2 regions of the Ruminiclostridium papyrosolvens DSM 2782 genome follow, and region 1 is predicted to be linked to the other one. Evidence: predicted binding sites of a transcription regulator. Region 1 holds the regulator's gene; the other holds the start of a gene.
The links. Region 1 encodes Rex, which represses fermentation and respiration genes when NADH is low (regulators of the CRP and FNR family bind a similar motif). Its sites were predicted from a motif close to ATTGTTAANNNNTTAACAAT; they were not measured.
Positions count from the first base shown of each region.

Region 2: P0092_RS01140 (phosphoenolpyruvate carboxykinase (GTP)) is a predicted target of Rex. The motif match lies at 4,992-5,011, and genes of this name have one in related genera.

Region 1 covers NZ_CP119677.1:4,428,676-4,436,466, forward strand. Annotated here, with positions in the region: gene fusA (elongation factor G) at 1-587, opposite strand, end outside; gene aroF (3-deoxy-7-phosphoheptulonate synthase) at 999-2,024, shown strand; gene P0092_RS19560 (prephenate dehydrogenase) at 2,014-3,114, shown strand; gene P0092_RS19565 (redox-sensing transcriptional repressor Rex) at 3,165-3,803, opposite strand; gene csaB (polysaccharide pyruvyl transferase CsaB) at 4,043-6,280, shown strand; gene P0092_RS19575 (ABC-F family ATP-binding cassette domain-containing protein) at 6,335-7,791, opposite strand, start outside.
Region 2 covers NZ_CP119677.1:246,149-253,939, reverse strand. Annotated here, with positions in the region: gene P0092_RS01155 (ABC transporter permease) at 1-947, opposite strand, end outside; gene P0092_RS01150 (MFS transporter) at 932-2,233, opposite strand; gene P0092_RS01145 (TetR/AcrR family transcriptional regulator) at 2,226-2,873, opposite strand; gene P0092_RS01140 (phosphoenolpyruvate carboxykinase (GTP)) at 3,100-4,893, opposite strand; gene P0092_RS01135 (PRK06851 family protein) at 5,369-6,469, shown strand; gene P0092_RS01130 (acetylxylan esterase) at 6,529-7,488, opposite strand; gene P0092_RS01125 (NCS2 family permease) at 7,631-7,791, opposite strand, start outside.

The DNA of each region.
Region 1 (7,791 bases):
GGAATATCTGTATCTGTTACTTTATCCTTCTGGAATTTTTTCGCAGTCATATTGATTATATCTACAAAGCCAACATATTTATCAGCCTCATAGATTGGAAGCTGTAATGGTATTACGCTGTTGCCGAAAGTACTCAGCATTTTATCATAGGCAGCATAGAAATTGGCGTTATCTTCGTCCATTTTATTAATAAAGAACATTCTGGCGGCTCCATACTCTTTGGCGTAAGCCCATGATTTCTCTGTTCCCACGGAAACGCCACTTTTTGCAGAAACTACTATTACCGCGCCTTCTGCCGCACGGATGCCCTGCATTACTTCACCTACAAAGTCAAAATATCCGGGAGTGTCAATTACATTGATTTTATGATCCACCCATTCACAAGGTGCCATAGAAGTACTTATAGATATTTTTCTTTTAATTTCTTCGGGATCATAGTCAGACGTTGTAGTCCCGTCAGCAACTTTCCCAAATCTGTCCAGTACACCTGTATTGAACATCATAGCCTCTGCCAGAGTAGTTTTTCCTCCCCCACCATGTGCCAAGAGGCATATGTTCCGTAGTTTTTGCACGGAATAGTCCTTCATAATCATTCCCCCTTATTTTTTACAATTATTTCACACCTGTATAATAAACCGAGTTTCCCTTGGGAAAAACGTTATCCGGGTCATACATACACGCTTTACAGCTTGTTCTCATTTGTATAGAACCTTAATACAAAAAGTAAAGTGAAACAGAATAAAAGGGTTAATATAAACTATATTTATTATTATCTATTCTATATCAGTACAAAATTACCTTTTTTATATAATAAAAATTTTAAAATCTTGTGGCTTATAGCTGTTTATAATTTTCTAATGATGCTATATAATATAGGTTAATATAACAATCAGTATATATGATTGGTTATACGAAAGGGGCTTAGGGCCCTTGTGATATGGTAGAACGGTGTTTTTTTATTTTATTAACGTAAAACGGTAGAAAGGTGTTGAATTTTAATGATTATTGTAATGAATCCAAAGTCAAATCAAATGCAGATTGATGATGTCATCAACGTTCTGAAAAATTCGGGATTGGGAGTACATGTATCTCAGGGTACTGAGAGAACTATTATCGGTATAATCGGTGATAAGACGGTTCTCCGTGATATTCCTCTTGAAATTATGCCGGGGGTTGAAAAACTGGTTCCAATAGTGGAGTCCTTCAAGCTGGCCGGAAAAACATTTCAGCCTGAACCCAGTGTTGTCAATGTAAATGGTGTGAAAATAGGCGGTAAGGAATTGGTTATCATGGCAGGTCCTTGTGCAGTAGAAAGCCGTGAACAGATACTAGAAGCAGCACAGGCAGTAAAAAGGTCCGGTGCCCAGTTCCTAAGAGGAGGAGCTTTTAAGCCCAGAACCTCTCCATATGCATTTCAGGGTCTTGAAGAAGAAGGTCTGAAGCTTCTCAAAGAAGCAAAGGATGCAACAGGCTTGCAGATAATCACAGAAGTAACCAGCGATAAGGCAGTAGAGGTGTCCATACCATATGTTGATATGTTTCAGGTAGGCGCACGTAATGTACAGAACTTCCAGCTTTTGAAGGAAATAGGTAAATCTATGAAGCCGGTACTTCTGAAAAGAGGCTCTGCAACCACTATTGACGAATGGCTTAATGCTGCCGAATATATAATGAGTGAAGGCAATTACAATGTTGTCCTTTGCGAAAGAGGTATCAGAACCTTTGAAACAGCTACAAGGAACACCCTTGATTTAAGTGCAGTTCCGGTAGTTAAAAACATGAGCCATCTGCCCATAATAGTTGACCCCAGCCATGCTGCCGGAAAGTCAAAATATGTAATTCCTCTGTCAAGAGCCGCTATTGCAGCAGGTGCTGACGGCCTTATAGTTGAAGTACACCCTAACCCAATGTGTGCATTATCTGATGCAGCACAACAGTTAAAGCCAACTGAATTTGATTCACTTTGTGAAGATATAAGTAAGCTTGCACCAATTCTGGAGAGAGAGTTTAAACATGGATGTTAAGAGTATATCTATTATCGGCCTGGGGCTTATTGGCGGTTCATTAGCCAAAGCCTTCAGTCACGAGTTTACGGATTTAAAAATATATGCAGTTGACAATTGTACCGAGTCTATTGGTTTGGCCGAAAAAGAAGGAGTTTTGAACAAGGGTTTTAGTATTTGTTGTGAAGAGATATGGAATTCCGATATCATTTTCATTTGTACTCCTGTCAGTAAAACAATAGAATATGTAAATGAATTATCCTCAAAAATAAAAAAAGGCAGCATTCTGACTGATGTAGCCAGTACCAAAGGAGAATTATTCAATTACATTGATGGCCTTGAAAACCCTCCCCTGTTTGTGGGAGGACACCCTATGGCCGGAACGGAAAAATCAGGCTATGTAAATTCAATAGCTCACATGTTTGAGAATGCCTACTATGTTTTGACACCTACAAAGAGTTCCAGTGAAGATGCCATAAGTACAATGGAAAATCTCCTAAGAAAGATAGGAGCTCTTCCTATAGTAGTTTCCTCCAAGGAACATGATACAGTTACAGGCTGCATAAGCCATGTACCTCATATTATAGCTTCTGCGTTGGTGTCTCTTGCTAAAAACAATGAAAACAGCCATGGCTTGATAAAGCTTCTTGCAGCAGGAGGATTCAAGGATATTACCAGAATTGCATCTTCAAATCCTTCCATGTGGAAGGACGTAGTTATAAGTAACGGACCTGTTGTTGTAAAGCTTTTAGAGGACTTTAAACATATAGTTGACAGTATGATAGACAATATAAAATCAAGTGAAAACAAAGAAATATACAGTTTTTTTGATAATGCGAAAGCCTTCAGGGATGGTTTTTCCAATACTGCCACCGGGCTGCTTCCAAAAAACTTCGAGTTGATTGTAGATGTTACCGATGAGCCGGGAATTATTGGAAAAATAGCAACTCTTCTTGGTAATAGCGGAATAAACATAAAAAATATAAATGTATCCAACAGCCGTGAGTATGAGCAGGGCTGCCTTAAAATCACCCTGTCTGATCAGGCAAATACAGATAAAGCTTATGAAATACTGGAAGCCTCTTCCTACATGGTTTTTAGAAAAGATTAGCCTTTTAAGAACACGCAAAAGCCGGCATGTATAAAATGCCGGCTTTCTTATTATTCTCTTTCAAACTTGTCATTGAGTTTATATCCAAGAACCATAAGGCTGTCACTCAAGTGCACGTTTTCCACTATTACATCATATGGAATTTTTAAATCCATAGGCGAGAAGTTCCACAATCCCTTTACTCCCAATCTGGCAACTCTGTCAGCAACGGTTGCTGTCTCCCTGTAAGGAACACAAAGCATTGCAATGTCAACGGGGTTATGTAGTATAAACTCCTCAAGTAAATCAAGATTCATAACCTCAAAATTTTTGAGTTTTTTCCCTATAACTTCCGGATTGACATCGAAAATTCCGATTACTTTGAAGCCTCTTTTTACAAAGTTTTCATAATTGGATAATGCCTGTCCCATATTTCCTGCACCAATTATAATACAATAAAAGGTCTTGTTAATACCCAGTATATTTCCTATCTCATTATATAAAGACTCTACATTATATCCATATCCCTGCTGTCCGAAACCGCCAAAGCAATTTAAATCTTGTCTTATCTGGGAAGCAGTTATTCCCATACGGCCACTTAGCTCTTTAGAAGACACTCTCTTAATACCAAGTTCAAGTAAATAATTCAAGTATCTATGATAACGGGGAAGTCTTTTTATTACAGCCATTGAAATTTTCTTTGAAGCCATTAAAATCTTCACCTCATAATTATTAGTGTTCGTATTATATCATCTTTGTTATTTTATTGTCAATATCAAGGCTCAACCCTCTGTTACTACATTTCCCCTTATTTATTTTACCATGTTATTCACGCGTTATACTTCGTTACATACCTGTTGATTATCGAAAATAGTTTAGTGTCGCACTGTTAATTGTGATAAAATAGTACTTGTGTCATTTACAAAAGATTTTTAAAGGAGAAATTTTAATGAAGGTTTTGCACTTAATTGGCGGAGGGGATGTTGGAGGCGCTAAAGTACACGTCCTGTCACTCGTAAAGGAACTTACTTCCCATATTGATGTTACTCTTCTTAGTTTAAGACCTGGAGCCTTTGCAGATGAAGCCCGTGCAATGGGAATAAACGTAAAAGTTATAAAGTCCTCTAATATAGTTACAGATATACGCAACGCAATAGATTTTGTAAAAAAGAATAACTTTGATATCATTCATTCACATGGTGCCAAGGCAAATATTTTTGCCTACGCGATTAAAAAAGCCTGCCATATACCGGTAATAACAACAATGCACAGTGACTATAAACTTGATTATCTCCAAAGTCTGCCTAAAAGGCTTTCTATAGGGTTATTCAATTCATGGGTGCTTCACAGTCTGGATTACTATATTGTCGTTACCTCTGCTTTCAGAAAAATGCTTATAGACAGAGGCTTTGACACAAATTCAATATATACAATTCTTAACGGAATAGATTTTGATAAAAAGCTCAATGACTATTCAAGAGAAGAATTTGCTTTAAAATACGGAATCCAATTAGATAAAGACGATATACTAGTAGGAATAGCAGCAAGATTGACCCCTGTTAAGGGCATAAGTACTCTTTTAGAAGCAGCCAAGCTGGTTGTAGAGAAAAATCCTAAGGTAAAATTCCTTATAGGCGGAGACGGTGAAGATTATAAGTCCCTTACCGCCCGCTGCCATCAACTGGGTTTGGAGAATAATGTATTCTTCTTGGGTTGGCTTAATGACCCCTATGAATTAATGAGTATCATTGATATAAGTGTACTCACCTCCATAAGTGAGGGTTTTCCATATTCTATTCTGGAGGGCGCTTGTTTTTCCAAGGCTACTGTCAGCAGCCGGGTTGGAGGAATTCCGGACCTAATAGATTCCTCGGTAAACGGTTATCTTTTTGAACCACTTGATTATAAAACCCTTGCTGAAAATCTTCTGGAGCTGTCAATTGACCATGAAAAACGATTAGAATTCGGAAAAAGGATATATGAAAAGGCATACAAGAACTTCTCTTTGGATGCCATGTGTAAAACTCAGCTTGAAATCTATACTGAGATTCAAAATGATGTTTTAAATAAGTCCAAGGGTAATAAATACGATGTAATCGTGTCAGGTTACTATGGTTTTGGTAATATTGGTGATGATGCAATGCTCAGGTCAATTGTTGATAATTTCAAAGAACAAAGGCCCGGTATATCTATCCTTGCCCTTTCCAAGAATCCTGTAGAAACCGCTCGCAATTATGGGGTAAGCGCCATTAACAGGAAGAATATGTTCAAGGTGTATTCATCAATGAAAAAAGCCAAGCTTTTCGTATACGGCGGAGGCAATATTATTCAGGACAGTACCAGTTCGCGCTCCCTGATGTTCTATCTGGGAACAGCATGGCTTGCAAAAAAACTGAAACTAAAAATAATGTTTTACGCAAATGGGATTGGCCCAATAAATAAAACAGGTAATACGGAACATTCCCGTAAAATATTGAATATGGCTGATGTGATTACCGTAAGAGAAAGATTTTCATTAAACGAACTTAAAAAAATGGGTATTACGGGGCCTAAGATTGCTTTGACAGCCGATGCTGCATTTGCCGTCAATATTAACCCTGAGGACTTAAATGACAGCCATAATTTTTCGGGGTTGTCCCCTGATAAAAAATACGCCGGCTTTTCAGTAAGGAGATGTCCCGGCTTGGAAGAACAACAGCATGTGAAATACGAACAGGCCATTGCAGAAGCAGCTGATTACGTTTTTAAGAAATATGGTCTGGAACCTGTATTCATCCCAATGGAATACAATGTTGACATATTTACGATAAAAAACATAATTGCAAAAATGAAAACAAAAAACTATATTATAAGCAATAATCACACTGTTATTGAAACGTTCTCCGTAATACATAAAATGGACATCATGGTGTCCATGAGACTTCATGCTTTAATTTTTTCGGCTTATTTGAAAGTACCATTTATGGGAATCAGTTATCAGCCAAAGGTTGACGGATTTTTGGAGTATATTAATCAACCCTCTGCCGGAAATGTTAAGGAAATCACTTTTGAACGTTTGCGCTCAAAAATTGATAATGTCATACAGAATCGTGAGCCCATTAAGGCTGTTCTGGAAAACTCCGTAGACATTCTGATATGTAAGGCCCGTGAAAACTCTCTGTATGCAATCGAATTAATTTCTGAATAAAAAGATACTATAAAACACGCAGTTCAAATTGGCTGCGTGTTTTTTTAATGGTTTTTATGTTTCAAGCTGTTCTGTAACCTCAGACCACACTTCGTACAACTCTTCAAGCTTATGCTGTGCCTGCTGCTGTTCCTCATTCAACTCCAAAAGTTTTTCATGGTCTGTGGCAAATCTGACCATCTCCTCTTCTAACTCCTTTAGACGGGTTTCAGTCTTCTCTATAGCCTTTTCAGTGTCAGAGAGCTGTTTCTCCAACTTACGTATCCTGCTGCGTTCTTCTTTTGTAGCCATGTGACTTTGTTTTGCCTCTGAAATTACAGGCTGCTCTTTTAGTACCGAAGCAACATTCTTTTTGTAATGTTCGGTAAAATAGGTATAGTTTCCTAAACAGTCTATTGCAGGATTTGTCCCTATATCAATAATTCTTGTTGCCAGTTTATCTATAAAGTATCTGTCATGGGAAACCACCAAGAGAGTTCCCTCATAGTCACTTAAGGCATCCTCTAAAATTTCCCTTGAATTTATATCCAGATGGTTTGTAGGCTCATCAAGGATTATAAAATTGGAATCCGAGAAAATTAACTTGAGCATTGCAACTCTGCTCTTTTCACCGCCGCTTAAAACAGATATCTTCTTGAAAACATCTTCCCCTGTGAACAGGAATGCACCCAATGCTGTTCTGACTTCTGACTGAATAAGCTTCTGGTCTACACTCCACACTTCATCTAACACAGTATTGTTTTCATCTAGGTCAGACATTTCCTGGTCGTAGTAGCCAAGATTGACCTTTGCCCCATAGCTGTACCTGCCCGAGGATGCCTTTAGCCTTCCTGACAGTATTTTTAAAAGTGTTGATTTTCCACACCCGTTAGGTCCTAACAGAAATACTCTTTCGGCTCTTTTGACCTTAAAGTTGATATTTGTAAAAAGCTCCTTACTGTCAAATGACTTTGAAACACCCTCTACATCCAGAACATCATTACCACTCGTAATTGTCTGTCTGAATTTCATTCTGATAGTAGATGGCAAATCGCTTGGCTTTTCTACCTTTTCCATCCTGTCCAGTGCCTTCTGACGGCTTTCTGCTGCAATTATGTTTCTTTCCCTGTTCCACCTTCTCTGCTGCTCAATATAGGCTTCCTGACGGGCTATTTCCTTTTGCTGCTGTATATAGTGCTTTTCCTGAATTTCACGGTTCACTGCCTTTTGCTTAATGTAGTTTGAGTAATTGCAATTATATACTGTGCTTGTGCAATTCTCCATCTCAATTGTCCGGCTGGTTACGGAATCCAGAAAATAGCGGTCATGAGATATAATAAAAAGGCACTTTTTATAGCTTTTAAGATAATCTTCCAGCCACTCTACTGCTGATATATCCAAATGGTTTGTAGGTTCGTCCAGCATAAGAACATCCGGCTCCTCCAAAAGCACCTTAGCCAAAGCAAGCCTTGTTTTCTGACCCCCACTTAAAATACTTATCTTACAGTCAAACTCATGTTCTTCAAAGCCAA
Region 2 (7,791 bases), 850 kb from region 1:
AAGCCCACAATGCAGGCAGTTCCTGCAAGAGCGCCGTATTTTGCCAGATAGAGCTGTTTTATACTTCGAGTTCTTAGACCTATTGCTTTTAGCACTCCGATTTCCCGATAATCATCCTCAACCTTGGCAAGCAGTGTGAAACGGATGCACAAGAAACCTACGATAATAACAAGAATACTGGTAAGCATCAGCACCGCAATCATAATACCGTCATCAATGGCGTTTGCCATCTTGAATAGCGAATAAGTGATAGCGGGAGGTCCATTGGCAGGAAGGCCTGCCGCTAAATATGCCTCTTCAAAGGAGGAAACAGCGGAAGGGGCAGTCAGACGGAACTCTATAAGATATTCCTGTTTTCCAAATTCCTTCATTTTTTTGAAATCAGACTCATTAACAAGAAAACGCTTGGAGGAAATCATGGAAGCGTTCATCTGAGAATCTCGCAGAAATCCGGCTACCTTAAAACCTATGCCATGTATCACCACACTGTCTCCAATGTTTGCCTGACCGTTTTTCATATAATAAAGAGGAACATAAATCTCTCCTTCTGCCGGCCTGATAATGTTTCCATCCAAGCCAAGTAAAAAGTCAAAGCGTTCACTTTGCACCGAAAGCCCATTATCCTGTATGGAACCGGCAAGAGAACTTTCTCCTATAGCTATCTCTGCTCCCTCTATATTGAGAAAAGAGGAAACCTGAAAATCCTGTACATTTCCCTGTTTATCCGCAAAATTTAAAAGCTGCTGCCTGTTTATCCCGCCGGAATGCATCTGCAAAAAGTGAGGCGTTACGGCATTTTCCATCATGCTGTCAATAGAGGTAAACAGGCTCACAGAAAGAATTGCCGCAAGAGAAGTGAGCATTGCTGCCAGCAGTATAAACGCAGTAATCGTAATTGAAATAAGTTTGCTTTTTTTAATATCATTTATGATTAGTTTTCGGTACATACTTCACCTCCGTTCTCTAATTCTCTAATAGGCTTTACGTGATACAAAATAATAGCTGTTATTGAAAGCAATAATCCGGCAAGAATAATAAGCAATCCAACTCCTCTGCTTGTTCCTGTGCCGATTACGGTTCCAATGCTGTCAGCTAATATCCCGTTTGGTGTCAACATGGGGATAAAAACAAAGTCGGCAAGAGGCCCCAAAATGCTGTACGCAATCACATAACCCAGCTGTGAAATAATACCGATAAGCCCCCAAACCCGTCCCTGTACATCATTAGAAATGTTGGTGCGAATAAGATAATCCAGACTCATGTTGGTAAAGGGCAGCATTGAAAAAAAGAAAAAACCGAAAGTACAGATTAAAATAATGTTTTCTCTAAGGCCAAAGCCCGCCATAAAAATCCCTGCAAAGAAAAGAGAGCGCGAAAGCACTTTAGTAAAACCTTTTCTCACAGGTATTATGCCCAAAAGCAAGCTGCTTACCAACATCCCGCATGCGGAAACTGTTGTGGTAATACCTAGAACCGAACTGTCGGAAAACCCAAGTATCATAGGTGTATAGAGAGCTTGGATGCATCCTAAAGAGAAAGAAATTCCTATACCCGACAACACCAGCATAAACACACCTCTGTTTTTTGTAAGTGCAGTCATTCCTGTTCTAAACTCCTTCATAAAGGATTTTTTTGCACCCGAGACCTTCGATACAAGCCCTTTTCGTACAGCAAAGGTTACCGCCACAGTCATAAAAATTGTGCAAATATCAATGACAAGCAGAAGCTTTATATCTGAAATACGGAGAAGAAAGCCCGCTATAAGAGGCGAAATCAAAAACTTCGCAGAGCCGCTAAGCTGCACCAATCCACTAGCCTTTGAATAATCTTCCTCGCTTAAAAGATCTGTTATGGTAGCTTTGAACGATGGTTCCACAAGTGACGAAAAAATTGAACTGACCGTTACCCCTACACCAATCTGCCAAAGCTGTGCCTTTCCGCTCATCATGCAAACAAGGATATATACAAGCCCTAGGGCAGAAAGACCATCTCCAAGAATCATCAAAAGCCTGCGGTCATATTTATCTGCAAGCACTCCTGCAAAAGGGGCAAGCAGAAGCCCCGGCAAAAAAGCCAGCAGAGTAATCAGCGTGCTGGCAGACGCTAGCCCCGTTTCCTTAAACACATATACTCCCAGTCCGAAAGAACTGATACCACTGCCAATAGCAGCAACAAATCCGCCTGAACACAATATTACAAACTTTAGAAAAGCGCTGTTTCCGGCTTTATTCATCAGCACCACCTCCTTTATTAAATAACGCATTCACGCTGTCAAAGCTTCCCGGTGCTGCACCGAAGAGTCGTTCAAGATTAAAAATGAATGCTCTGATTCTTTTTAACAGTTCTTTTCCCGTAAGCTTTTCGGCATAGTCATCAAAAACAGTATTAACATGAGCAACTACCATTTCCAAGCTCTCATAAGGATATGGCGTATTAAATATGCCCTCCTTAATACCATCCTCAATAATCCCCATAAGAATAGGAGGGATAGCCTCCAGCATGGTCTCATGTGTTTTCTGATGCATCAAGGCATTTTGGGGCCTGTGCATCTGTTGGGTAATTACACTGGGCGTTCCCTCTTTATCGCCATTCATTGACATGAGGGTTTGTATTAGCCGTTCCATAACCGGAAGTCTGCTGTCCGCAGCAATCTCTTTGGCCTCTGCTAAAAGCCTCTCGCAATGTCGTTCTATGAGGGCGTCTAACACATCCTCCTTTGATTTAAAATGATAATATACCGTTCCCCGAGCGATTCCGGCTTTTTCTATAATTGCACTTATTGTTGTCGCATCGAAGCCGTTAAGATTGAAAAGCTCTTCGGCGACATCTAAAATTTCATTTTTACGTACATCGGCATCCTTAATTACTCGCATAATAATGCTCCCCTTACAATTAGACTGACGTTCAGTCTAATTGTAAGGGGAGCATTAGCTTTTGTCAATAGCTTTTTATAAAGCAGATACTAATAGTCTTCTCTTTAATGAAAAATAAAACACGCCTAAGATTGTAAAATCTTAGGCGTGTTACTATTAAGCTTATCTTGACCATCAGTTCACAAGTTGTTCTTATGACTACTCGCTCGCCCTCGGGTTTTTATCATTAAGCCTTCAATCTAGCTTCAAGATCAGCAAGCTGCTTCTTCAATTCAGCAGGAACCTTGTTTATGTCATAAGTCTCATAGTGAGCTTTGATTGACTCAACTTCTTTGAGCCATTCTTCCTTCTTAACTTTGAGAAGTTCTGTCATGTCTTCAGCTGAAACATTCAAGCCTTCAACATCGATAGCATCTTCAGTAGGCATATAACCGATTTCAGTCTTAACAGCCTTACCTTCGCCTGATACTCTTTCACAAATCCACTTGAGAACACGGCTGTTTTCGCCATAACCAGGCCACAACCATTTTCCGTTCTCATCTTTACGGAACCAGTTAACATAGAATATCTTTGGAAGTTTATCTTCTGTGCTAGCTGCACCAACATCCAACCAGTGTTGTAAATAGTCATTTACATTGTAGCCGATGAATGGAAGCATTGCAAATGGGTCACGACGAACCTGTCCGATTTTATCGGAGATAGCTGCAGCAGTGATTTCTGAACCCATTATTGAACCAAGGAATACACCGTGGTTCCAGTCAAAGCTCTGATGTACCAAAGGAATAGTGCTAGGACGACGTCCGCCTATCAATATAGCTGATATTGGCACTCCAGCAGGATCTTCCCACTCAGGAGCTATAACAGGACACTGATTTGCAGGTGCTGTAAAACGAGCATTTGGATGTGCAGCAGGAGTTTCTGAACCTGGAGCCCAATCCTTTCCGTGCCAATCAATTAAGTGAGCAGGAGCATCTACTCCCATACCTTCCCACCAAATATCATTATCGTCAGTTACACCAACGTTAGTGAAGATAGTGTTCTTTTCAATGCTGTGCATAGCATTTGGATTTGAATCCATTGATGTACCAGGAGCAACTCCGAAGAAACCTGCTTCAGGGTTGATAGCATACAATCTGCCATCTTTTCCGAACTTCATCCAAGCTATATCGTCACCGATTGTTTCAACTTTCCATCCTGGAATTGTTGGAACAAGCATAGCCAGATTAGTCTTACCGCAAGCACTTGGGAAAGCACCGCAGATATATTTAACAGTACCCTTAGGATCAGTGAGCTTGAGGATAAGCATATGCTCAGCCAACCAGCCTTCTTCACGAGCTATAACAGATGCTATACGAAGAGCAAAACACTTCTTTCCAAGTAAAGCATTTCCGCCGTAACCTGAACCGTATGACCATATAGTCTTTTCTTCTGGGAAATGGCTGATATATTTTGATTCGATTGGTGCGCAAGGCCATTTAGTATCTTTTTCGCCTTCTGCAAGAGGAGCTCCTACTGAATGCAAGCAAGGTACGAATTCTCCGTCACCGAGTGTTTCCAATACCTTTGTTCCGATACGAGTCATGATTCTCATGTTAACAACAACATATGCACTATCAGTGATTTCAACACCGATTTTTGATATTGTTGAACCTATAGGTCCCATTGAGAAAGGAATTACATACATTGTTCTTCCCTTCATACAACCTTTGTAGAGACCTTTCATAGTTTCTTTCAATTCATCAGGATTAATCCAGTTGTTAGTTGGTCCTGCTTCTTCTTTTGACTTTGAAGCAATATATGTTCTGTTCTCAACACGGGCAACGTCAGAAGGATCACTGTTGAAAGAGTAGCATCCAGGACGCTTTTCAGGATTTAAAGGTTTAGCCAATCCGGAATCCACCATCTCTTTTAAAAGACGATCGTTTTCTTCCTGAGAACCATCACACCAGTAAATCTGGTCTGGTTGACACATGTCGGCAATTTCTTTAACCCAAGCTTCTAATTTCTTGTTTGTAGTCATTATAATTCTCCCTTCAATTTATAAAAAAATATACTGCTATCAATGAGTAGTATTTGTGATTAACACGGTACTATTCAGTATTTCAGTTAAGCGAATTATTTGATAATTTTTTCACTAACCATCTTAACATACAGTTGTATAAATTTCAACACATGTTTTTGTCACATTTTTATTTTTTAATGAAAATATGCAACTTTTAAATTTTAATATTTCATGTATATATATTCATACAAAAGTATAATTATTTACTTTTTACTTTTATTATAAGTAAATTCAAGGCATACAGCTAATTTTTACATGTTTATATTTACATACAATGTAATTTCTTAGTTATAAAAACGAAGTGTTTTAGCTATACATATTTCATGACACACCTGGCTAAAGTGGTTATTTTTAGTTGGTAGGTTTAGCAATATTACTAGTATTTGCATATTCTAAAATATAATATCCAAGTTATTGAAAGGTGGAGTGTTTTTTGTGTGCAAAAATTATTAACTATTATGCCTGCGCAAACTCATCGAAGGGATTTGTAAATTACTTGGACGACAATATTAATTATCTGGACAGACTTTTTATTCTAAAAGGAGGCCCCGCTACCGGAAAATCTACCCTTATGAAAAGGCTCGGCAAGGAATGGTACAACAGAGGTTTTGACGTAGAGTACATTCATTCCCCCTGTGACAATAGCTCTGTGGATGGTATTATTCTCCCTACTTTGGGGATAGGCGTTGTAGACGGAACCTTTCCTCACGTGGTAGAACCCAGAGCCCCGGGAGCCATTGAAGAGTACATAAACCTTGGAACTGCCTGGGACAGCAAAAAGCTAATTCCCCTAAAAGATGATATTCTTAAAATTAACAAACAAATTGCTTTGTGTTATGAAAGTGCCTATAAGCTCTTCTCACAGGCCTTAACTGTTCACGATGAGTGGGAAAAGATATACATTGCGAATATTGATTTTAATAAAATGAATGAAATTACCCAAGAGACCATCAATACTATAGTGGGCAGTAATTATCAGGATAAACAGGCCGGTGTTAAGAACAGATTCTTTGGAGGTGCTACTCCTAAGGGGTCTGTGGATTTTGTTATGGACCTTACCGCTCATATATCAAACAGGTATTTCATTAAGGGCAGACCCGGTTCGGGAAAATCAACCATGCTGAAAAGAATTGCACAGTCGGCAAAAGACAGAGGTTTTGATGTAGAGATATATCACTGTGGCTTTGATCCCGACAGCCTTGACATGGTTATTATCAGAGAATTATCCACCGCTGTATTTGACAGCACCTCACCTCATGAGTATTTTCCTTCTAAGTATACAGATAGAGTTATTGATATATACTCCTATGCAATTAAACCCGGTACAGATGAGGAGTTTAAGACACAGCTTGAGGATATAACCTCCAGATATAAAGGGATAATCCGTGAAGGTACGCATTACCTTTCCAAAGCTAAAGATCTTAACGACGACCTTGAAAATATATACATAGATGCAATTGATTATGACATAATCGATAAAATCAACCATGATTTAAAGCTTAAAATAGACGATTACTTCTTCAATATGGCATAATATAATAGATAAGGCACCCGGCTTATTATTACACTTGCACAGGCCGGGCGCCTCTTTTTTTAAAGTTCCAGCATAAACTGATATATTTTATCCATAACGGTAGGAATATTCTCGTGACCGTAATCGGGGTATATCAGCATTTGTTTTTTGGAAGTTATTTTATTATAAGCGGAGAACTGTGTTGATGGAGGACATATATTATCCATCAGACCTACACTCATAAGAACTTCCCCGTTTATATGTTTCACAAGGTATTGTAAATCTATATATCCCAGTTTTTCAAACACTTCGTCTTCCCTCTCATGAAGGGGATCAAAGAATCTGAAGTAGTCCCTGATATCGTTATAGGCATCCTTTGCCAGATCCATTTCCCAAACTCTTTTATAGTCACACAGAAACGGATAAACAGGTGCAAGCTTCTTTATACGAGGTTCTAACGCTGCACATGCAAGTGTCAAAGCTCCTCCCTGTGAAAATCCCATAGCTCCCACTCTGTTCTCGTCAACCTCCTCCATTGACATTACAACTTTAGCCAGTTGAGCAGCATCCAGAAAAACATGTCTGAAAAGCATATTTTCCGGCCTATCATCCAGCCCTCTCATTATATGTCCATGTACAGTGTCACCCTTTACACAGCCAGAATCCTCTGAGTAGCCTCCCTGACCACGTACATCAAGTGCTGCAACAGAGTACCCCATAGCAACGAAATTCAGTTTGTCATTCCAGTCACCACTATTGCTTGTGTAACCATGGAATTGCAGTATTGCAGGGTGTGGTTCACTCCCGCCTTTTGGACGTAAATATTTAGCATGTACCCTTGCTCCTCTTACCCCTGTAAAGTACAAGTCAAAGCACTCTGCAAAAGGCACCTGAAAATCAGACGGAACAAGTTCAACCTTTGAATCAACGGCTGCCAGTTCTTCTTTTGCCTTAGTCCAGTAATCATCAAAATCCGGGGGACATGGGTTAATTCCATTATACTTTTTCAATTCTGCCAATGGCATATCAATTAACGGCATATACAAGTTTCCTTTCCATTTTCCATATATATTAAGTTTTATATATTTTATAATACAGCGTACAAAAAAACTACCCTTGTACGAACAGTCTTATTATATAACCGTTCATACAAAGGAAGTAAAAGTGGGGGAATATATATAATTAAAGTTTAAGCAACGCAGTTATTACATAGTTTAGTACAAAGAGTCCCGTTACAATGTACATAACCGGATGTACGGACTTTGCCTTTCCTTTGAATATCTTTACAACCACATACATAATGAATCCGGAAGCGATACCACTTGAAATACTGTATGCAAATG